2 regions of the Heliorestis convoluta genome follow, and region 1 is predicted to be linked to the other one. Evidence: riboswitches for the same ligand, from Rfam matches in the RefSeq annotation. Region 1 holds a riboswitch; the other holds the start of a gene.
The links. A riboswitch is a leader RNA that binds a small molecule or an ion and turns the genes downstream of it on or off. The one in region 1 is predicted to bind molybdenum cofactor.
Positions count from the first base shown of each region.

Region 2: it holds a riboswitch for molybdenum cofactor, as region 1 does, so the genes downstream of both, FTV88_RS00335 (ABC transporter substrate-binding protein) here and FTV88_RS11625 (ABC transporter permease) in region 1, are expected to answer to the same signal.

Region 1 covers NZ_CP045875.1:2,435,158-2,447,190, reverse strand. Annotated here, with positions in the region: gene FTV88_RS11690 (transketolase C-terminal domain-containing protein) at 1-912, opposite strand, end outside; gene FTV88_RS11685 (hypothetical protein) at 943-1,485, opposite strand; gene FTV88_RS11680 (pro-sigmaK processing inhibitor BofA family protein) at 1,844-2,122, opposite strand; gene recR (recombination mediator RecR) at 2,294-2,893, opposite strand; gene FTV88_RS11670 (YbaB/EbfC family nucleoid-associated protein) at 2,904-3,221, opposite strand; gene FTV88_RS11665 (hypothetical protein) at 3,348-3,497, shown strand; RNA gene ffs (signal recognition particle sRNA large type) at 3,753-4,018, shown strand; gene dnaX (DNA polymerase III subunit gamma/tau) at 4,125-5,939, shown strand; gene FTV88_RS11650 (DUF1540 domain-containing protein) at 6,027-6,188, shown strand; gene FTV88_RS11645 (chemotaxis protein CheD) at 6,594-7,085, opposite strand; gene FTV88_RS11640 (chemotaxis protein CheC) at 7,066-7,719, opposite strand; gene FTV88_RS11635 (bacteriohemerythrin) at 7,748-8,140, opposite strand; gene FTV88_RS11630 (ABC transporter ATP-binding protein) at 8,191-9,279, opposite strand; gene FTV88_RS11625 (ABC transporter permease) at 9,276-9,974, opposite strand; molybdenum cofactor riboswitch at 10,063-10,187, opposite strand; gene FTV88_RS11620 (zinc-ribbon domain containing protein) at 10,359-10,655, opposite strand; gene FTV88_RS11615 (cyclic nucleotide-binding domain-containing protein) at 10,841-12,033, opposite strand, start outside.
Region 2 covers NZ_CP045875.1:70,135-82,167, forward strand. Annotated here, with positions in the region: gene FTV88_RS00285 (energy-coupling factor ABC transporter ATP-binding protein) at 1-46, opposite strand, end outside; gene cbiQ (cobalt ECF transporter T component CbiQ) at 167-919, opposite strand; gene cbiM (cobalt transporter CbiM) at 1,027-1,671, opposite strand; gene FTV88_RS00300 (carboxypeptidase regulatory-like domain-containing protein) at 1,658-2,188, opposite strand; gene bioA (adenosylmethionine--8-amino-7-oxononanoate transaminase) at 2,392-3,747, opposite strand; gene bioC (malonyl-ACP O-methyltransferase BioC) at 3,782-4,642, opposite strand; gene FTV88_RS00315 (alpha/beta fold hydrolase) at 4,635-5,468, opposite strand; gene bioF (8-amino-7-oxononanoate synthase) at 5,527-6,708, opposite strand; gene bioD (dethiobiotin synthase) at 6,708-7,451, opposite strand; gene bioB (biotin synthase BioB) at 7,455-8,420, opposite strand; gene FTV88_RS00335 (ABC transporter substrate-binding protein) at 8,647-9,531, opposite strand; molybdenum cofactor riboswitch at 9,718-9,856, opposite strand; gene FTV88_RS00340 (4Fe-4S dicluster domain-containing protein) at 10,539-12,008, shown strand.

The sequences.
Region 1 (12,033 bases):
TTTTAGTTCTTGATCTGGGAAGGGGCGCAACGTGATGGGACGGAAGTGACCTGCTTTAATACCTGCTTTACGCAGTTCCCGAATGGCTTCTACAGCGGCACGACTCACAACACCGTGAGCGAGCACAACAACTTCAGCATCATCGCAGTCAAAGCTCTCACTTTCTACAATCTCAGGGGCCACTTTTTCATAATCAGCCACTAGATTGCTTACCACTTCGTAGAGTTCTTCTTCTGTGTTATAGGTGTTTCTCAAGTGGGCTGGATCGCGATCTACGCCAGCCGTTCCAGGCAAACCAACAAAGGGGGAAGTGTTGACCATTTCAATGCCCCGCGTTGCAGGATCATACATGGTCAAAGATTCACGCATCTTTGCTTGATAGCCATCACCGAGAACAAAGGTAGGAATGCGATATTTCCAAGCTGTATTGAAAGACTTGATGGTGTAGTCATATAACTCCTGGTGATTGCAAGTGGAGTAGACAACACGGATTCCCTCTCCGTTAGCACCATAGCAAGTCATGGTTACTTCTTGTTGTGAGTAGATAACTGTTGCTGTTGATGGACCGCCTCGTTGCATAATCACAACGACGGTTGGAATACGCATCATTTCAGCCATGGACATAGACTCTTGAATCAAGGTGTTACCAGGACCAGCTGTGGCTGTGAAAGCTCTTTTTCCTGACATAACACCACCGACTGTTGTAAAGCCAGCAGAAATCTCATCTTCTGTCTGCAAGAAAGGCTTGTTGTACTTTGGAGCTAGACGGGTATAGTAATGCATAATCTCATTCTGAGGCGTAATCGGATAACCATACATAATATCTACATCGGCAGCAAGAGCAGCGTAAGCAACTGCCTCGTTACCCGTTACGAACATCCGTTTTTCTCCTTGAATCGGCTTATCAGCCATGTAGCAGGTGCACCTCCTGAAGGTGATATGTTACCAAAAAGTTTTCGGCATTAACCGTTGCAAATAACGAACAGGATTTCCCATACAATCCCGGTCTCCCAAGACTTTTCGAAACTTCTCATCAGCAGCCGTTGCCTCTATAGGCAACCCTAAAATCTCCGCGGCTTCCGCCACAACCTTGGCGCCTTCCTGTATGATCTGTTCATCCGTCTCTTCACCGAGATGGGTATTGTTTAACAGAGCATGGACAGGACCTAAGTGTTGGACATATTCCACAATGTCTTGAATCGTGGAAGTCATCGGTCGAGAAATATTAATCACAGCAATGATACGGAGTTCTGGATGATCTTGAGCACCATGAAGCAAATTCAATGTCTTAGAACCTTCTACACCATAGCCAATATCAAGAACAATATGGCCTTCTCGCCGCAATGCCCAAAGCATATCGCCTCGTACTAGGTTCCCTGCTTCTCCAAGACCGACTGTATCGCCCGTTTCCCAAGCAATCACAGACAGGCCCTTTGCTTCAAGCTCTCTTTTGATCGGTCTGAGTGTATAAAATGGTTCAACCACGTCTAAGTCAACCAAAGTGACTTGATCACTTCTTTGCAGAAGCGCTAGGGCGCGATTGACAGCATTTTCACTCTTCCCACTCGCATATTCTCCAATGTAAGCTTCTACAATCCTCCGTTGTTCGGAGCCAAGAATCGTCCACCACCTCCATTGTGTTTAATATTCCCCGGTTATTGTTGAATTCATGCTCCTTGTGAAAAACCCTTTTCTCTTTTTTGAGTCTAAACGACAATACAAGAGAAAAGACTCTATATATAGGCAAGAAAAAAGAACGAAGGATCCCATTGTCAGGGAAGTCATATATACCCTCGCCCACCATTGATTATTATATATAATGAAAGTCAATGCAGTCAAGCTTTTACATTAATAACCAGTATTTCAAGGCGGTTACCAAAATCAGCCCAGGGATCCCCAGAAATCCTATGAGCAAAGCAGTGAAAAGATTCAAAGGGAGTGAAAACCCCACAAAAGCCCCTACAAAGTTGGTGGCCCAGAGGATTAACAAACCAAGAAGAGAATTGAAAGCAATGATAAAGATCCAGCGAATGGGACGCCATAAAAAGTGAACAGCCAGTAAAAGCATAAGACCAACAAGGGCTACCAACATCAGCTGCTCCGTCGTTAACTCCATCATCATTATCACCTCTAACTTGTTACGTGAGTCGTTCTTTCTTAATATGGAAAATGTTTCCCTTACATACCTACGCTTGTCTCTTCAAAAGAGAACAGAAAAAAACAGCTAGTCTCTGGTTAAACCAGAACATAGCTGTTTTTTCATAATTTCCTGATTCTGTTGGGGTTACTGCTTTTAAAGCTCTCTTCGGCCTTCCAAAGCTCGCACCAAAGTAACTTGGTCAGCATACTCCAAATCTCCACCTACAGGCAGCCCGTGGGCAATTCTCGTCACTTTTAAGCCCATGGGCTTAATGAGGCGAGCTAGGTAGGCGGAAGTCGCTTCTCCTTCTACGGTTGGGTTCGAGGCCAGAATGACTTCCTGCAAAGCAGGAGAAGAGAGCCGCGCCATCAATTCTTTCACTTTTAACTGTTCTGGGCCAATTCCTTCCATGGGTGATAAAGACCCATGAAGTACATGATAAAGACCGTGATAGTCTCGCGTCTTCTCAATGGCCACAACATCTCTTGGATCTTCAACGACGCAAAGGATCGATCGATCGCGCCGCTCATCTTGACAAAAGCGACAGGGATCGGAATCGCTTAAATTCATACAACAAGAACAATAGAGGGTCTTATCATGGGCATCGACAATCGCTCGAGCCAAGGCAACGGCATCGGAACGTTTTTGGCGAAGCAAAAAGAAAGCAAGCCGCTGCGCTGTTTTTGGACCGATGCCTGGTAATTTAGAAAGCTCTTCAATGAGCCGACTTACAGGCTCTGCATAATACAACATATAGTTTCATTTAGAAGAGACCGGGGATTTTGACTCCACCCGTAATCTTAGACATTTCCTGCGCCACCATTTCTTGCGATTTCCGCAAAGCTTCATTGACAGCTGTCAAAACAAGGTCTTGCAGCATTTCTACATCATCTGGATCGACGGCCTCAGGCGCAATTGAAATCGATAAGACTTCATTTTTCCCATTAACAACAACCTTAATAGCCCCGCCTCCGGCTGTAGATTCAACAGTACGTTCTGCCAATTCTTCTTGCATTTTGGCCATATCAGTTTGCATTTTCTGCACTTGCTTCATCATTTTTTGCATATTGCCACCGAACATATCGATTCCCCCTAAAAAACTCATTCACTACAGTTTACCACGATACGCAAAAAGTATAAAGAGGTGAAGAAAAAGGAAGCGTAAAAGTTATTTTTTTTCGGCACAATAATAACGAGGTGAGCAAAAATGGCCAAGCGCAAGCAAAGCCCGAAAAAAGGTGCGCCTCTAGAAGCTCAAGAAGTAACAGCTTTAGAACAGGAGATGGCCGAAGGTTTGAACCCAGATGACTTTCCAGAAACACCAATGAGTCAAAGGGCAAACCATGGAGGTGGCTAAGCATGTGGAGTATCGTTAGACGTCTTCTCCCAATGGGCGTTCGTGGTTTCTTTATGTATAACGCTGCTCGCTTGGGACTGCGCTGGATCTTCCGCAACCGCTGGACCATCCGCTAAAAGGTCAGAGCCAAAGCTTGTGCAGAGATCAGAATTCTGGTCTCTGCACAGTCATTTCCAGTAGAACCAGTTAGAATCGCCTTTACAAATCCTACGAACCACGCTATACTATTGCTTGTATCAATTGAGCCAGCTTTGGTCGTGCTAGACGGGGCGTTAGCGGTGCCTTGTAACTCGCAATCCGCTGTAGCGGGGTTGAAGCTTTTTCTGAGGGCCTGTCTTGTGGGGACTGGCCTCTGTAAGTGGTGTAGACGGTTGGGTCCTACGCAACGAAAACCTATGAACCCCGCCAGGTCCGGAAGGAAGCAACGGTAAGTAGGCCCTTTCGGGTGCCGTGGGGTAGCCTGGCTCGAGCTAACTGCAGAGGTAACGCCTGGAAGGCAGTTTTCGAAGAAAAGCGCACGGCCTTTAATATTATAGTATATACCAATAAGACTACAGTGAATAGCTTTAGTAACTTAGAAAAAGATGGTTATAAACCATCTTTTTTCTGTATCTAGGAGGACTTGTTATGGCCTATTTGGCTCTTTACAGGGAGTGGAGACCTGGCACGTTCCAAGAACTGGTGGGCCAGGAGCATGTTAGCTGTACCTTACAAAATGCATTGGTCTATCAAAGAATGGCTCATGCCTATCTTTTTTGCGGACCTCGCGGAACAGGGAAAACAACAACAGCCAAAATTTTAGCCAAAGCCTTAAACTGTAGCAGTAATATAGAGCCTAAACAGAAGCCCTGCAACGAATGTAGCAATTGTCGTTCTATTAACAGTGGTTCATCTCATGATGTTCTAGAGATTGATGCTGCTTCCAACCGAGGCGTCGATGAAATTCGAGAGCTGCGCGAACAAGTAAAGTACGCACCTCAAGAAGGAACATACAAAGTTTACATTATTGATGAAGTTCATATGCTTACAACAGAAGCATTTAACGCCTTGTTAAAGACATTAGAAGAGCCTCCCGACAAGGTCATTTTCATTCTAGCTACTACAGAAGTCCACAAAATACCAGCAACCATTTTGTCTCGTTGTCAGCGTTTTGATTTTCGTCGTCTTGAAGCAAACCAAATCGTTACCCGTCTGCGCGAGATTTGTAGCCATCATCAAATCAACACCTCTGATGAAACGCTTCATTTTATTGCTCGCAAAGCAGAAGGCGGTCTGCGCGACGCCCTTAGTATCCTTGATCAAGCCCATTCTTTCGCAGGCGCGGCCATAACAACGGAAGATGTAACTACCATACTAGGTGCTGTTGGCGATGAAGCATTGTACAAAATGAGTGAGCATTTGTTCGAGGGAAATCTTTCCCAGGCCTTGCAGATGTTGAATGACTTGATGAATCGAGGTAAAGAAATTCGCCCCCTTACCAAGGACCTTCTTGAACATTATCGTGATCGCTTGATTTTAGCAACCATTCCGAACAGTCAAAGCTTGGTTAATCTATCACCAGAAGTCTTTACTATAATTTCCTCGAAAAGCACAGGCGACTCCATAGAAGAAATTCAAAGGGCACTGACAATTATTAGCAAAGCAGAGTCAGAGATGAAGTGGAGTACGCATCCACGACTGCTTTTAGAAGTTGCTTTGATTCGCATTGCTCGCCCCGAAGATAGCCCGGCACCACAACGAGGTTCCTCCCATACAACGGTTGATCCCATGGAGTTGCAAGCGTTGCGTCGCCGCATCGAAAGTTTAGAAAAGCGTTTACAAGGACAAATCACATCCCAAGCAGTTGCTTCAGACGCTTCCTTGATAACGGAAGCTCCACAACTGGCACCATCTTCTCCCCGACAACAAGAACCTCCGAAAAAAAGTGCCATCTCTCCGGTACGTTCATCAGAAAGCTTATCTTTTGAACAGGTTCAGCAGTGTTGGCCTGCGATTATCGAAAAAGCAAAAGCGAATTTGTCATCAGCACCTCTTCGAGCCATCTTGCGCAACCAGACGAGACTAGAAAAAGTAAGCGGACAGAGAGTTTACTTGCTTCATAGTTGTAATCTCTATGATCAACCCAACGATCCCCGTTTAAAAGACCTTGCTCTTGCTGTTCAAAAAGCTCTATCAGAACATTTTGGACAAACCCTGGAACTGCAAATCTATCATGAAAACCAGGGGATTCCTATAAGCGACCCGTCACGTTCCACAAGAACACCTTCTAATACGGTGCCTTTTCCTTTTATACCTGCAAAAAATCACACAACTCCTCCAAAATATGCTCCCAATGAAAAAGTCATTCGCGAAGCACTGGGGGAGCCGAACCTGCAAATAGAATGTACTGACAATCTACCTCTAGAGAAAGCAACCATCACCTATCAATTGAAAGATAAGTAATCTTTCGCAGCTGCTTCCATCTTTTCTGCTAACATAATTCCTTACAAAAAGGTCAAAATAAAAGCGGAATAGACAGGAGGTGAGTTTATGTCTATGATTAAATGCAACGTAGAAGAATGTCACTACAACCAAAGCGAATTCTGTCAGGCTTCCACCATCCATGTTAAGTCTAGAGTACCTGATCATATGACCAGTATTTCTGATGATACAGCCTGTGAAACTTTCATTCCCAAAACAACAAAAAAATAAGTTGCAAAGTCCTAACTGTTACCATGAGAAAGAGCCAGAAGAAAAGCGACTATAAGGTCCTTTCTTCTGGCTCTTTCTATGAAGGAGCAAGCTTTTTCATGTACTAGTCTTTCAAAACGAAGTAGTAAGGGATATGAAGTAAAAGTAACATAAGAGCCAATACGTGAGCTACGTTCCAAATGGGGCTGTACATTTCCATGCTTGAACACCTCCTATTATAATTAAATTGCACCACCTTCGGCCATAAGCAAAAGTAATAACCAGAAGATGGCGATTTAGGCATTATAATTCGACGCGAACCCAAGTTTTCCTTTTTGCAAACAGAATATAAACATTCTATTCACTATCATTGTATATGATTTGGTAGAAAAAATCACTATCTCTTTCCTTTTTTTTCAGACAGAATTATATATGTTTTATCTCTTTAGAAATGGCTCGAACTTCCAAGATTCCTGTTTCAGTAAATAGCTCAATTGTCCTTCCGTAGTTGCCCCCTACGTCCTCCGCTACTAAGGGAATTCCCAATTTGCGCAGCGCTACTTTGCAAGCTTCAATATTCCTATCGCCGATGCTTTTTTGTCCCGATGGGTCTTTAAAGTTAAACATCTGCGCTCCACCGGCCATCTTTGCCTGAATCCGTCGAGGTATTGCACCAAGCTCAACCATTCGACGCAGCAATTCTGGCAAAGCAGAGTCAGCGAATTTGGCTTTGTTCAAGACAGCCGCTTTAGACAGTTCTGTTGAAGGCAACATAACATGGGCAAGCCCTGCAATTTTTTTACTACTATCGTAGAAGGTCACACCGACACAAGAACCCAGGCCTAGCGTTGTGATGGTGTCTGGTTTGACGGCTACATTCAAATCGGCAATGCCGACTTTAATTACCGCCATAACCATGAACTCCTAAAGCCATGAAAATCTTTTCGAAAGACTCCGGATCAGGCAAGAGGAAAAAGTGGCCTGTCTTGCCTTTTCTCACAACAGCCTGTTGCACCTCATTGCCTTCCGCCTGAATCTCTGCATCGATCATAATCGCGTAGTCACTACTTTTTCCAATCTCCACGAGACCGTAGCTTAACAATGCGCCAGCCATGTCAATGGCCAAAGAGGGAACAGAAGGCTTCATCTCCAAGCCAGAAAAATCAGCCAGCGCCGTCAGATAAGAGCCCGATAAAATATTTCCTATCTCTTGAAGAACAGAAAGGGACATCTCACAGAACTCATCTTCCACTTTCAGTCCCGCCAGATCTTCCACGAGCCTCTTGGCATCTTCCTGATCTACAATGTAGAACATATTACCGGTGATATCGCCTTCAAAACGGAGAAATACAGATGTAATAATATTCTCTGCTCCACCTACATATTCTGTGATTTCATGAAAAGGCATGGGCATAACACGAGAGACTTGCATTCCTACGCGCTTGCCCAACAATTGTGACAATGCCGTAGCTGCATTGCCCGAACCAATATTGCTAATCTCTTTAAGCACATCAAGGTGAAAGGCACCCATATCTTTTATTATATCGCTCATCCTAACCTCCCCCTGTACTGCATCCACCCTACCGTATATGAGAAAAAATCCGCTTATCACTAACCTTGATATGATGAATCGTCCAGTTAATTAATATATCTCTCATTTCATTCAACTGCTCTTGTGATATTTCTTTCTTTAACAGACTTTTATGAAGATCGTAGACTTTGTTAATAAACCAACTGTGTTCTTCTCGATGACGCTTAAAATCATCGTAGCCATTTCGAATCATTAGTAATTCTTCGGCACCAAAGTGCTGAATCGAATAGCCAATTAGATAGTTCACTGTGTCTTCAATGGCTTCATAGTCCTGTTGCTCTACCGCTTCAGTAAAAGAAGAAATCCGTGCAAAGAGCTTTTTGTGCTGATCATCAATAATACCAATCCCCGTTAGCAGATCATCTTCCCATTTGACTTTCATTGCCTTCTCTCATCCACCTTTCCTTACAAAAAGCAGCCCGCCTTGCGCTGTTACTTTCCAATCATATGAATTTTTTCCGGAAGAATGTGCACCTCTGCTTTGTCACCAATTTCAGGTTTGCGCTGCAAAAAAGTATGCTTATCCATAACGACAGTGACAGGAATGGCGCAATTTACGGTTACCTTGTAATGCCATCCGTAAGGAGCTACTTTACTCACAAAACCCTCATAATTGTTACAAGCCCCCCTCCCCCAGGAGAGATCGTCAGAGCGAGCAAACACGGTGACAGTTTGACCTTCCGCGAAAAATTGGTACGCTTCAGTAAAAGGCACCTTCATCTTGATACCCTGATCGAGCTTGATTAGGATCTGCTTTTCCCGTTCACATCGCTTCTCAATCCTTCCTGACCACTCATTGTCAGCTCCGACTAGAGCAGCGACAGCGCTACAAGAAGGACGGTAAAAAATCTCTTCCACTGTGCCCTTTTGAACCATTTGACCATCGGCAAGCACAAAAATTTTGTCCGCCAAAAAAGGAATTTCCGAAAAATCATGGGTAATAAAAAGAGTGGTCATATTACTTTTCTTTATAATCAAGGAAATATCCTCTAACAATTGATTTTTTGTTGGCGCATCAAGAGCACTAAAAGGCTCATCCAAAAAAAGAAGTTCCGGCTCCAAAGCCATAGCTCGAGCAATACTTACTCTTTGTGCTTCTCCGCCAGACAAATGACGGGGATATCGCTCTTTTAAGTGACCGATTTTCAACCTTTCCATCCACTCTTCTACAATCGCTTCCCTACCTTTTTTTCTTCCTCTGATTTTGAGGCCGTAGGCAATATTGTCGTACACAGAGAGGTTCAACAACAAGGGTTCTTGGAAGACGACAGCGATTTTGCGTCTTTTTTCTATCATCGAACTTTTACGATTGACACTTCGTAGAAGCACTTCCCCTGTTGTTGGTTTTTCTAGAAAACTCAACAGCTTTAGCAAGCTGCTTTTTCCCGAGCCATTAGACCCAATTAAAGCAATATGATCGCCTTGATCAATCTGCATTGCTGGAATGTCGAGAATCTTCTTTCCATCCTTTATCCAGGTGAGGTTCTCTACCTCCAGAAGACTTTTTTTCGCCACTATCATGATCGTCGCTCCCGCTGTTGAAGTAATGTAAGCAACAAAGTAACTATATAGGCAATGGTCATCAAGATTATCGTCAAGGCCATGGCACGACCAAAGTTGCCTCGAGCCACTTCAAGTACCGTTGCAGTTGTCAACACTCTTGTTGAATCTTTAATATTGCCGCCCACCATCATAGAAGCGCCTACTTCCGAGATCACAGCACCAAAACCAGCAATGATAGCAGCAATAAGAGGCAACTTTGTTTCTCTGATGATAGCCCATAAATACTGCCACCTCGAAGCACCGAGTGACCAAATCTGCAAATGAAGCTTCGGATTCAGTTGCTGAATCCCGGCAATGGTAAAACCGGTCACCATGGGAAAAGCGATTACAAATTGGCCGATAATCAATGCCGTCGGTGTATAGATAAGCTCCAAGTGACCCAAGGGACCACTGCGCCATAAGAAAATACTCACCCACAAACCAATGGCTACGGGCGGAAAGGCCATCCCTGTATTTACGAGGCTAATTAAAATTTTACGTCCAGGAAATTTTCGAAGAGCCAGGTAAAGCCCCAAGGGTACACCTGTCAGGAGTGCCAAAAGTGTAGCTATTGTGGAAATTTGCAGGCTTCGCAAGGTAATACCAAAAACTTCAGTATCGAAAGTAACAAATATCCAGAAAGCTTCTACAATTCCTTGCCAGATGAGCTCCAAGCAGAACGACCACCTTTCCCTTTCTTGATCGACATAAAAACAAAAAATAAAAAAGGACAATCACACAAAGCGGTGGATTGACCTTTTGTCCCTAGCTCACCTGTCTCCTTTCCACCCTGGGAGGCCAGAAAGTTTCCTCGCTGACCCTATAGACTGGCAAGCCCTGCTTCCAAGAAAGAAGTGTAGGCAAACCAGTTCGGAGTTATTAAGTTTCTAAACTATTTATTCTACTTTTCATGACATTTTCCTGCTCTACTTCATACACAGAAGCCGCAACAATTCTGACAATAAAGCCTTTTACTACCGGGGTTGGCGAGGGCAGGAAGGGCTAACAAAAAAAAGCCCGCCTAGTTAAGGCGAGCTTTTCTTAAAAGCAATCAATGATTACCAGTTGTTGCGAGGTTGGAAGCAGTCACGGCAGTAGACAGGTCTGTCACCACGAGGTTGGAAAGGAACAGTTGTCTCTACGCCACAGGAAGAGCATGTAACAGGGTACATTTGACGCTCTTGACGGCCATAGGAACCGCCACCATTGCGGTTTGCTTTACGAGCAGAGCGGCACTCAGGGCAACGACCAGGCTCGTTGGTGAAACCTTTCTCAGCATAGAACTCTTGCTCAGAAGCAGTAAAATCAAATTCCCGTCCGCAATCCTTGCAGCCTAAAACTTTGTCTTGAAACATGTAAAAAAAGACCTCCTCAATATTTGCCCTGCTAGGGATACCTGTTCCTACCTCCCTAGCCAGCGGCCATTGAGAAGAGTAGACGTTCGCCATATCAGGGTCTGCACTAATTATACACGAAAAGAAATCATTTTATAAGGTCAAATTCTAAAAAAAATAAAAATTTTTTTCTTTAAGTGTACTCTTCAAAGTTTTGCAGAACTTCGCCACTGAACCAAAAATAGGAAAAGAATTGTGAAATTCACTCCCGCTATTAAGACCATAAGTTGGCTCAACCGTACAACAGGTATATACATCGTTTGCAACATTTCACCATCTAGCCGAGCCATGGCCAAAAGCACTGTCTCTAGAATAGGAAAATACTGTAGATGATAAATACCATGACCTGCAAAAAGAAGTGGCACAAGGGCAAAGAAAAATTGAACTTTTTTTGACGCACCTTTCCTTTGAAAAGGTTTAATGATTCCATAGGTGAAAGCGCCTGCTAACAAAGCAGAACCCCAGTATAACAAACTAAACCGAAACCAGTCATCAAAAGCCTCTATAGAAGGAAGCACACTATCAAAGAAAAATATTGGAACTAAAATGGCAACCAAAGCAGCGACAAAAATAACATAGCCTTGATTAACCCGTACCAATTGCCATAATTCTCTTCCCGGTATGCGCAAGTTTACTTCCACTGCATCATTGGGACAATTTCGTACACAATTCAAACAAAGTTTGCAATCGATATTATTATCTAAATAGGCAAGATGCTGCGACATGGGGCAACCAGCTATCTGGCCTTTCCCTTTATAACAGTCAAAGGTCGTACATTGATTCAAGCATAGGGATGTTTCTGCTCTTACCTCGATGAGAGAACTCATTGACGCAACGCCTATAAAACCACCGAGTGGACAAAGATAGCGACACCAGGCATGCCTTGTGTAAACAATCGCAATCACAACGGCGACCATCAGCAAGAACAGCAACAGCAATCCGGTAAAGAGAGGATGATGCCGAAAAGCAAAAGTTACTTCCACCCAAAAAATAAAAAGAAAAAATCCTGTCACAAGCAAGTAATCATATTTTTTTAACCATATCGGTGCAGGTCGATGATAACTTTTGATTCTTTGTACCTTTTCCATGACTGTAGAGACAGGGCAAAAAGTACACCAGATTCTACCCAAAATGGGCGATAAAAGGGCCAACAAAGGCCACCATAAGCCCCAAGCAAAAAGAAAAACTCCTGTCTTTACAGCCCAGTCCGGTTGCATCAATAGTAGGAAAAGAAGGCCAAAAAACAAAAAAGCAATCGTCTCTTTTAGCAACAACAATCCTTTTCCCTGCTTCAAGCTTTTACGCAGAAAAGGGATAGACAAAAGGTTAAAAGTGCCAC
Region 2 (12,033 bases), 850 kb from region 1:
CTTCATAGCGAAAAGAGAGATTTTTTATTATCAGCGCGGCTTCCATTGCTTCAACTCCTTGCAGATAAAATACTACCAAGATAAACCACGATAAAGAAGGCCTCGATGCCCTTTTCACCTTTATCGTCCTCCCTCTTATCGAAAGAAAAGAGGGAGTTGAATCTGATTAGGGATAGCCCAAAAAAGCAAAAGCAAGGGCTATCATTGTCGTAGCAGCAAAAAGCCATAAATCTTTGGGCTGGCTTTGAAAAGGATGAATATAAAAAGCATGTTGACCGTAACCGCGAAGTCGCATCGCTTTGTAGACTCGTTCTGCTTGATCATAGCTACGTACAAGCAGGGAGCCTAAGAGGTAAGAGGTCGTTGTAATAGAAGCGATGGAATCACTGCGATACCCTCGCAATCTTGCTGCCGTCGATTGACGTTCATAATCCTCTTGCAACTGAAACAAATAGCGGTATGTAAAGTGAACCATATCAGCCATTAACTCAGGAAGGCCTAGATGGCGCATTGCTTTTAAAATCATCAACATCGGTGTAGTTCCAAAAAGCACCAAGACCAGTGTGAGGATCGAAGTGAGCTTCCCAGCAATAAGCAAAAAGGCAACCAATCCTTCTAGGCGAAGGGCAAAAGGACCGGCTTGCCAAAGAATTTTTTCCCCTGCAAAAAAAGGCAATAGCAACGCTAAAGCCAAAAGAAAAAAAGCAGGCACTTTAATTCGAGAGAGCCAAAGTTGAAAAGGCAGAGAAGAAGAGAAAAACAAAAAGACCGTTACAAGCAACATAGCTGGCAGAACGAGAACATTTTGAACGAGAGCAAAGGCAAAAATCAACACCATAAAACCTAGAAACTTGTAGCGGGGATCCCAACGGTGTAGCCACCGATGCCCAGCAACGTAGGGATCAAGCTTTAGGCCCACGAAGGCTCACCTCCCCTAGCGATTCGAATCCAGGTACCTTTTTCGGCAGGCATCAAGAAAAATTGTTGATTCATTTTGGTACGGAAAAGTTTCATAGGTTTCTACATTCAAGGATTATCGAGAAGAGAAGGCTTAACACGCAGCAAAAAAGTTACAACCATGGCTGTAATCGCACCTTCAATCAATGCCAAAGGCAAATGAGATAAAGCCATAACATAAACGCCAGCTCGGATTACTTCATTATTTAGATGAGCTGGTAACATCGTTAGCAACAAGAAAGTCGCCATAACCGTTGTCAGCAATACACCAACGCTTCCGCCTAGAAAGCCTAAAACACCCAAAAGGGTTTTGTTTTTTCTCCAGCTAGGGCGATGGCGTAACTGAAAGAGAAAGTGACTTGCCAAGGCTGGAATGCCGACAAGGCAAGCGTTAATGCCTAACGTGGTTATACCACCATGTTGAAACATTGTAGCCTGAAAAAACAATCCAATCAAAATAGCAGGCATCGCATAATAGCCAAGCATAACACCCATTAACCCGCCAAGAATCAAGTGAACACTGGTAGGTGGAATGGGAATATGAATGAGAGAAGCAACAAAAAAGGCGGCTGTAAAAAGCGCTGCCTTAGGAACACCAGCTCTAGGATCGTCCTGTTGACCAATCTTACGAAGCGCATAAGCCGTTCCAGCTGCCGCAAGTCCGTACCCAGCCAAGGAAACAGAGAGGGGCAAGATCCCATCAGGAATGTGCATCTTTCTTTCCTCCTTGTGGCAAAGGATCTTTACGCCGTGAGAAATAAAGAGCCGTACCAACAAAGCCCCAGAGAACAGAACCGATCATAACAGCTTTTTGCAACGACGATACATCTTGCTGAACCCCTTTTAAAGGCATACTGTCGCCGACAGGAATGTCGATGGTAGCACCGTGGCCGGTATGTTGTACTTGCACCACATAAGTCCCTGCAACATCACGATCAGGTGTAAAAGAAAAGCGTCCGTCGTCATCACATTGTCCTTCTAACCAGGGCTCTGACGCGCCAGGCTTAAAGACGAAGAAGTGTCCACCATCCATCGGTTCTTGCGTATCATAAGCAGCTCGGACATGAATGGTAATATCAGCTTCATATTCCAAGCGCGTTCCATGGGCCCACGCTTCTGTAGCAGCGCTAGGGCCATAGCCAGCCGTAGCTACAATCGTAGCCAAAGCAGCAGTGACAAATATGTTTCGTACCTTTTCACGAAAAGACTTCTTACCTGTAAAGTAGCGCATTCAAAAACCCCTACTCCTTCTTACAAAACGTAGCAACAAAAAGAAAACTCCACTCCGCCTGTAGGTAACAAGGAGTAGAGTCGCCATTATAAACCATTCGACAAGAATGCCACAATTCCTGCCAACCAGTTATGTTCGCGGTCGGGCAAAGCCATTGATAAAATCCCTAAAGCCAAGAACGCAGAAGAACTGCCTCTACTGTATTATGGAAGATTGAAATATTGATTGATAGCCCGGAACGCTTTTGTGACCATAAATTCAATATCTTTATCATTTACAATATAAGGAGGCATAAAGTACAAAACATTGCCTAAGGGCCTAAGTAGCAACCCTTCTTGCAAAGCTTTTTGGTAGATCTGATATCCGACGCGCTTGTCCCAAGAAAAAGGTTCTTTCGACGCTTTGTCTTGCACCAGCTCTAGGGCCCCGATCATGCCGATTTGTCGAAACTCGCCAATGTAGGGGTGACCATGGGCGAAGGATTGGACGAGCTCTTTAATTTGGGCAGACTTTGCTTTGTTTTGCTCTAGTACATTGTCTTCTTCAAAAATTTTCAATGTAGCAAGAGCGGCTGCACAAGCTAGAGGGTTGCCTGTATAGCTATGACTGTGCATGAAGGCTTTTAATTCTTTGTAGTCACAATAAAAAGCTTGATAAATTTCATCGGTAACAACGGCTAAAGATAGGGGTAGATAGCCGCCTGTGAGCCCTTTGGATAAACAGATCATATCAGGCGAAATGTTGGCATGCTCACAAGCAAACATTTTTCCTGTTCGTCCAAAGCCAACGGCGATTTCGTCAGCAATCAAGTGGATCTTGTATTGGTTACATAGAGCCCGTAATTTTGATAAGTATTGCGGAGGGTAGATCTTCATGCCAGCGGCCGCTTGCACCAGTGGTTCAACAATAACCGCACAGATCTCATGGTGCTTTGCTTCAACGGCTCTTTCCATCTGCTCAAAGCAGGGAGCCTGACAAGAAGAGCGCTCTTGGCCATAAGGGCAACGGAAACAATCAGGGCTAGGCACTTTGATTGTATCAAGAAGCATGGGCTTGTAAATTTTGTTGTATAAATCAATATCACCGACAGAGAGGGCCCCTACGGTTTCACCGTGATAAGCATCTGTTAAAGCAACGAATTTCGTCTTGTTATGTTGACCTGCTTGTTGATGATATTGAAAGCTTAGCTTGAGAGCCACTTCAACAGCCGAGGACCCATTGTCAGCAAAAAATACTTTATTCAACCCCGGTGGTGTAATATCTACAATTTTTTCTGCTAGCTCAATGGCGGGTTGGTGAGAGAAGTTGGCGAATATCACATGTTCAAGCTGGTCGAGTTGTTTTTTTATGGCCTTGTTAATTCGCGGGTTACAATGACCAAAAAGATTCACCCACCAGGAAGAAACGGCATCTAAATAGGAATGACCCGTAAAGTCATACAGATAAGCGCCTTCTCCTTTTTCTATAACAATGGGCGGAAAATCCTCGTAGTCTTTCATCTGTGAGCAGGGGTGCCAGATATATTGTAAATCTTTTTTTTGAAGTTCTTTCATAATCATAAGCTTTTACCTCGTAATGTATTAACAGGTATCTCTAAGACAAGTCTTCTCGTTTTTCAATTTTAAAATATAGACAGTGATAGGTAGCTTGCGTTTTGTTGCTACTATGATAGGTTTGTTCGTATATTCGAATCATTTCTTTTAGCAAGGTAGGATGAGCCAAACGGTTACAGTTGCTGTTGCTAGCACCCACTTTTTTGATCGACTTTAAAAAATCCCGTACCGAAGCAAAATACTCTATTTCTTCTTTTTCCATGGTTGTAATGTGGTACGGCGATGGAGTTTTGCTTGTTACTTTTTCATGAAGTAGTTGGAGCAGTTCCTCTCTATGGAAAAAATTCTGTCCTGGTGAGGCATCGGTGGAAAGTTGAAGTATTTCTTTCGCTTTGGCGTAGGAGTGGTGCAGCTCTTGAAAGGTTTTGTTACCAAAGGTTGAAAAAATGAGAAGTCCCTGGTGCTTTAAGAGAGAGTCTAACTTGGCAAGGGTCTCACCGGGCTGGTTAAACCATTGAAAAGTGGCATTAGAAATAATAAGGTCAAACTTTTTAGGAATCCCGATCTCTTCAATATCGCCACAGAGAAAGTCGAGATTTTGGTGGTTCAGTTTTTTCTGGGCATAGTCAATCATGCCAGGGGCGATATCGACAGCTGTAATCTGAGCTTCTGGATAGAGGGTACACAGCCTTTTTGTTAAATAGCCGGTGCCGCAGCCAACTTCCAAAATGTCGATATTTTTGTTGCTGATTATAGGGCCATCTTCTTCTTGTCCCTTGTCTCCTTTGACAAGGAAAAAATTAAGAAGATCTTGGGCCATTTTTTTTTGTACATTGGCGTAGTTGTCATAATTGGCCGCGTTGCGGCTAAAATTGATGCGCAGCACTTTTTTGTCAATCATGGTTCTCCTTTAGCGCATGGCGCTTGATCACTGTCACAAAATCTTCTGGCCTGGTGTAAAAGGGCATATGGCCGGCACCTTCAAGGGAATGAAAAACTACAGGACCTTTCCAGTGTGTAGCAATATACGCCGCGGCAGATTCAGGACAAACTGTATCTTGGTCTCCTTGAATCAGCATAAGTGGTGTTGATAAGGTGGGAAGAACATGTCGAAGATCTTCTTGAAGTAGGAGGTCAAGGCCAGCGAGCAACGTTCCTAGATCGTAGTGTTCAGCGTTAATTTGATTTTCTTCCATAAATTGTTGATCGTAGCCTTGCTCTTTCTCTACTTCTGAGAACATGGAGATATAAAAGTTATGTAAACATTTTTCTTTGTCTTGGGTAAGAGCCCTTTTCATTTTTTCGACAATCTGAGGAGGCAACCCGCAGTTGTACTTGCTTTTGCGGTCTCTAGTAAAACGGCTCGTTCCACTGACGAGTATGATTTGCTGAAGCTGAGAACGGGGATGTGATGGTAGCTGCGGGAGATCTTGAAACTGAGATTGAGATTGCGCGGCCTTATAGTGAAAAGCAAATTGAATGGCCAGAAGGCTTCCTAGAGACCAGCCGAGTAAAGAAAAGGATTCCTGAGGAGCCACTTTTTCATGAATCAATGAGAAGGCCCGTTGATAATAGTCTTCTACACTTTTTAGGCCGTACCAGTCACAGCTATAGACTTCATAGTCTTCTGATAAAAGAGGAATTGCTTTACACCATACCCTGGAGTCCATAGACCAGCCTGGAAGAAGGATTAATTTTTGCTTTTTTTTCATTTTATGTTTTTCCATTGTCTCTACCATCTTCTCTATCATCTTTACAAAGAGGTTGTCTGCACTTCTACATTCCCTACTGTTTCTTTTCTGAATTATTTCTGATATCTTTACCAACTTGCAAGGTCTTTTCGATGGCCCTTTTCAGGTCTTTGTAGTCATGGGTAGCCATGATAGAATAGCGCAAGCGGCTGGTGCCTTGGGGAACCGTAGGGGGTCGAATTGCCGGTACATAGATGGCTTCTTCAAAAAGCTTTCTACTCCATTGCAAAGCAAGGTCAGCATCCCCTACTTGTAACGGAATAATGGGGCTGTTGTCCATAGGGACAGAGAAGCCGTTGTTATTGAGCTCACCTCGAAACCACTGTGCTTTCTCTAAGAGGCTTTTTCTCCGTTCTGGTTCCTTTTGAATAATTTCTAGCGCTTGTAGTGAAATGGCGATGGTGTGTGGCGCCGGTGCTGTGGAGTAGATGAAGCTTTTGGCTTTATGGCGAATGTAGTCTATCATGCTTTGCTTCCCGGCAATATAACCGCCTTCGCTGGCAAAAGCTTTGCTTAAGGTACCCATTTGAATATCGACTTGATCTTGTAAATTAAAGTGAGCAACAGTGCCACTGCCTTTTTTACCTAGAATACCTGTGCCATGGGCGTCGTCAACCATGGTTAGCAAGTTGTGTTCTTTTGCCAACCTTACGATTTCCGGAAGAGGCGCTATGTCACCGTCCATGCTAAAGACACCGTCGGTGATGATCAATCCTTTGCCTTTGTTATGGTACCGTTTTATCTTTTTTTCTAAATCGACCACGTCACAATGCTTATATACGACAAGTTTCGCGCCACTTAAGCGGCAGCCGTCAATAATACTGCCGTGGTTTAAACGATCGCAAAAAATGACCCAATCGGGATCGGCCAGCGCAGAGATAGTTCCTACATTGGTAGCATAACCTGTGCTAAAGACGATCGCTTTCTCTGTTTCTTTGAAGGCAGCTAGCTTTTCTTCTAGTTCTTGATGCAGCTTGTAGCTCCCTGTGGTAAGGCGTGAACCACCGGAACCGACGCCGTATTCTTGAATTGTACGAATGGCAGCTTCTTTCATGCGCTCATCGTTGCATAAGCCTAAGTAATTGTTCGATGAGAGCAGCAGTACTTTTTGACCTTCAATGATTGTGTAGGGATCTTGTGCTGCTTCCAGATAGTTTAATTTTCGATAGAGGTCTTTGGCGCGTAGCGACTCTAGGGTTTCTGAGAAATTGTACATTATATTTCAATCCGTCCTGTGCTATCTCTTGGATCCTCTATCTCCTGTATCTTCATAAAATTGAACTGGGTAAATACTTCTTTAAGATTACCGGCTTCTAGATTTTCTACCTGTAATGCCTCTATGGCTGGTATAACGGCTAAGACGGGAAGCTGGGTGATTTTACTGACCGTTTTAATATTGTCATTTTCTAAGAAGCTTCCTCGGTAATTATTGAAGATAAGGCCTTCTATTTTGATGCCGAGTTGCTCTGCCATTTTACAAGTTAAGTAGCTATGATTGATAGTTCCTAAGGTTGTTTTGGTAACGAGAAAGCAGCTTATGTCTAATTCTTTGATGAGTTCGTATTGCATATAGCCTTCTTCTGTTAAGGGAACAGCAAGACCGCCACAGCCTTCTACAATTAGGACGTCGTATTGTGCTTTTAGCTGCTTGTAGGTTTCTACAATCGCTGGAATGTCTACTTTTTTCTTTTCCATTCTTGCAGCGAGGTGCGGTGAGACGGCTGTTTTATAGCGAAAGGGGTTAATACGATCATCCTCTTCATCAAGGCCCGATACTTTTTTGACGAAAGAAAGATCGTAGGAGAAGAGTTCCCCTTCTTTTTCAATGGCGCCGCTGGAAATCGGTTTGAAATAGCAAGCGTTATGGCCTTTTTGAAGAAATTGGTACATTAGGCCGGCTGATATGACTGTTTTGCCTACATCGGTGTCGGTTCCAAGGATAAAGATGGCTTTTGTCAAGATTTATACCTCCAGACCGGCATCGCGAATCATTTTGATATCATCGGCGATGGAATTGCCGAGTGTAGTTAGATAGTTGCCTACGAGGGCGGCATTTACGCCTGCTTGAAAGCCTTTTTGTTGTTCTTGGCCAAGGGCGCTTCGGCCACCGGCGTAGCGAATGGTGCCATGAGGGATAATGAGGCGGAAAAGGGCAAGGGTTTTTAAGATTTCTTCCGGCTTTAAAATTTCCATATCTTCAAGTGGTGTGCCTTTAATGGGGTTGAGGATATTGATGGGAATCGATGGAACGCCCAGTTCTCGTAGTTCTAAAGCCATTTGGATCCGATCTGCCATTGTTTCACCCATGCCGATGATGCCACCACTGCAAACGTCAAGGCCTGCTTGTAAGACGTTTTGAATGGTTGTAATGCGATCCTCGTAGCTGTGGGTATCACAGATCTGGCTGTAAAAGTCGCGGCTTGTTTCGATGTTATGATGATACGATGTAATGCCTGCTTCTTTTAAATGTAAAGCTTGTTCGAAGGTAATAGTGCCAAGGGAAGCGCAGAGCAAGAGCTTTGTTTCCTGGCGCAACGTTGCAATGGTATCTAAGACTTGTTCAAAATCTTTTTTCGAGAGCTTTCCGCCACTTGTGACAATGGAAAATCTATGTACACCTTCGGCTTCATTTTTTTTGGCTTCTTCTACGATGCGTTCTTTCTCGAGAAGTGGGTATTCAGGAATGTTGGTATTGTAATGAGCCGATTGGGCACAGTATTTGCAGTTTTCAGCACATTTGCCAGACTTGGCATTGATAATGGTACAAAGATCAACGTGATCGCCTTTATACTTTTGACGGATTCTATTGGCGAGTGCGAGTAAAGCTTCTGTGTCAATCGACTCTTCAGCCAGTTGTAAGGCTTCTTCGTAGCTAAGAAGAGCACCACTTTCAAGCTTAGTCTCTATCTGTGTTAATAGTTGACTCAACTTTATCCCACCTTTTCATCATTCTATAATAGTTCCACTATTTCCTATCATAGCCAGTGGGAAAGTGATTGTCAATTGTGGTGTTGTCTGTAGGTTGACAATTGTTTTTGTGAAAAAAAGAGTACCTGCAAAAAAGCAGATACTCTTTTTTCTTGGCTTCTATCCTTGCCCTTTTACAGAAATCATTCTTTATTGTGATGAGTTACCTAAGGGATTTACAGTTTGCTTAATAGGTCAAACCATATTCAGCAGGATCACGATGAGCGTCAGGGAAAAAGAGAGGTGATCCGTACTTGTCAACGCCAAAGTCAGCGATGATTTGCTGTGCTTTTTCTGAAACCATAAACTCTACAAAAGCTTTGGCACCTTCTGCATTGATCAAGGAAGACTTTTCTGGATTCACTTGTGCTACGTGGTAGATATTCAGAAGATCTTTTTCTCCTTCAAGCAGGATTTCAAGGTGTAAGTTGTCTTTTAGAGCCAGGTAGGTACCACGATCGGTAAGGGTGTAACCGCTTTTTTCGGAAGCAACGTTCAACGTTGGCCCCATGCCGCTTCCTGTCTCAATGTACCAAGAACCGCGCGGTTCCATGGAGGCTTTTTCCCAGATGGCTAACTCTTTTTTGTGTGTGCCTGAATCATCAGCTCGAGAAACAAAAAGCTTTTCTGCTTCGGCAATTTTCTTAAAAGCTTCTGCTGAGGTGGTAAGGCCTTTGATGGCAGCTTCGTCGTCAGACGATCCTACAATGACGAAATCATTGTGCATAACGAGACGATAGTTCAGAATATCACCTTTGTCATAAAGCTTTCGTTCTGCTTCCGGAGCATGGGTCAAAAGTACGTCAGCGTCACCTTTTTCACCCATGGCCAGTGCTTGTCCCGTACCCACGGCAATAGTTTTTACAAAGTAGCCATGCTCTTCCATGAAAACAGGCAAAAGAGCGTCTAAAAGACCGCTATCTTGGGTGCTTGTGGTGGTTGCTAGAATTAGATTTTCTTTAATGTCTTCTGTTTTACCTTCTTGGTTGGTGGTACCACAACCTGTTAACGTAACAAATAGAGCAAGAATCAAAAGAATGGGGAGAAACTTTTTTACTTTTCCATGTTTCAAGTCAATGCGACCTGCCTTTCTTACGTGTAAATGGTTTTGATGAAGCTACAAAAGTTTATATAAGATTATCCTGATACTTGCAAGCCCTTAAAAAGGACTATAAAAAACAACACTTCCTCCTTTCCATAAATATAGAGTCGCGGAAAGGAGGAAGTGTTTTAAAACCAAATTTAAAACCTTCTTTACAAAGTTCTTAATGAGTCTCCTTTCCACAATGGGAGGCTAGGAAGTTTCCTTCGCTAACCCTACAGACTGGGAAACCATGCTACCGTCCATAAGCGATAAGTGGTAGTGTAGGCAAACCAGTTCGGAGTATGAAGTTTTTGATGGCATGTAGGCAGTTGCTTTCTACAGAGAAGTTACTTCACACCTACAGTACAATCTACTCTACATAAAAAATATTCTACAGTGAATGGCAATGTCCTTTTTTTCGATAACCAGAAACCTACTATGTTCTTTCATAACTGACCTTATTTCCTTCATGTTAACCAGTCATGCCCGGTTGGGCACAACCACTGATGAAAATAACTTTTCCTGATTACGTTGGGGTTACTTCATAGAGGGGCCAGGTCATCACGCTTTCCTCCGCTCTGGACTGGTCCCACGCTGTTACCGCCAGCAAGCTGGCGACAGCTGAGGTCCCAAGTCCCGCTGCGGAAAGCGTGATGCCCAGTCCCAGAAGGTTTTTGCTGATTGTTACTTCCGTTGGAATAGCTTGGCGAAACTTTCTTCTATCCGCAACTACCTATTGTATTTGCAATGCAATAGGCCAAAACTCAGTCACAATCAGCAAGATGTATCTGGGTCAGGCGTTATGACTTCCTGGAGAGAGGACTTCAGACCTCAGCCATCGGCAGCTTGCTGCCGCTCATGGCGTGGGATGAGTCCGTTCGGAAGGAATTCATAACGCCTGACCCCACCACAGGGTAGCTATTTTCGTGTTATAGTAAAGGAAGGTTATAAATTTTGACTGTCGAAATAGTCAAGTGTAAGAAGTAATAATCATAATGTTCATTCAGAAAGGTCGTGTCCTCATGCCTCGTCGCTTTGAGACAACGGTACAATGGTTGCGCCATCAAGTATTAGTAGAAGTAGCTCGCATGGCTATGAACGGAAAGATAGAGCAAGATAAAGAAATGATTCCCTACGTAGTTGTACCTGGGAAGAAGTCACGATTCCGTTGTTGTGTCTATAAAGAACGAGCTGTTGTTAAGCAAAGGGTAGAACTCGCTTGTGGTTCTGGTAGTGATGGTTCAAGAAACTGTAAAAGTGGTGAGATTATTCAAGTCTTAGAGACAGGTTGTGATGAATGTCCTGTCGATCGCTTTACGATTACAGAAGCTTGCCGTGGTTGCATATCTCATCCTTGTATGGAGTCCTGCCCCGTTGATGCAATCGTCCAAATTAATCGACGTGCCTATATTAACCAGAACAAATGCATCGAATGCGGCCGTTGTCATAGTGCCTGTCCCTATGATGCCATTGCCGATACACAACGCCCATGTATCAAAGCATGTCCCGTAAAAGCCATTGATTTTGGGGAAGACAAGGTTGCTCGAATCAATCAAGATAAATGCATTTACTGTGGTCTCTGTGCTCTGCGCTGTCCCTTTGGAGCAATTGCCGATGTATCCTGTATCATTCAAGTGGTAGAGTTGTTAAAGAAAAAAGATCAAGTGCCGATTCATGTTGTTATGGCACCATCTATCGTGGCGCAGTTTGAAGATATATCACTAGAGCAAATTCATGGTGCTTTGAAAGCACTCGGCTTTTCAGCCGTTCACGAAGCTGCTTTGGGTGCCGATATGATTTTAGCTGAAGAAGCAGAAGAAGTGCTGGAAAAAGTTCGAGAAGGTTCTTTCTTAACTTCCTCTTGTTGCCCTGCTTTTGTAGAAATCATTCGAAAGCACTTTCCTGAGTTGCAACATAACATCTCTACATCCGTTTCACCCATGATAGCCGTCGGTCGATATGTCAAAAAGCAGCATCCTGAGGCGATTACCATTTTTATTGGACCTTGCATAGCCAAGAAAGTGGAAGCTCGTCAAGGGGATCGCAACGACGCCATCGATTATGCCCTTACTTTTGAAGAGATGCTAGCTCTATTTGTCGCCGCTGGTATTGAACCTGCAGAATGTGAGCCTATTCCCTTAGAACAATCTTCTGTCTTTGGCCGCGCTTTTGCCCGCTGTGGTGGCGTCGGTGAAGCGGTAGCACAGGCGGTAAAAGAATATAATTTGCCTCTTCAAGTCAATCCAGTAAAATGTGATGGGGCCGCTGAATGTATCAAAGCATTGCGCATGGCGAAAGCAGGGAGACCACCTGGCAATTTTATTGAAGGCATGGCCTGTGTAAACGGTTGTGTCGGTGGTCCTGCTTCCTTTAACCATAAGGCAAAGGCGAAGAGAATGGTAGATGAACATAGCAAGAAAGCTATCTTGAAGACGATATCGGAAGCTACTTCTTTGCTAAAGTAAGAAATAGAAGAATTATCAGGCACTG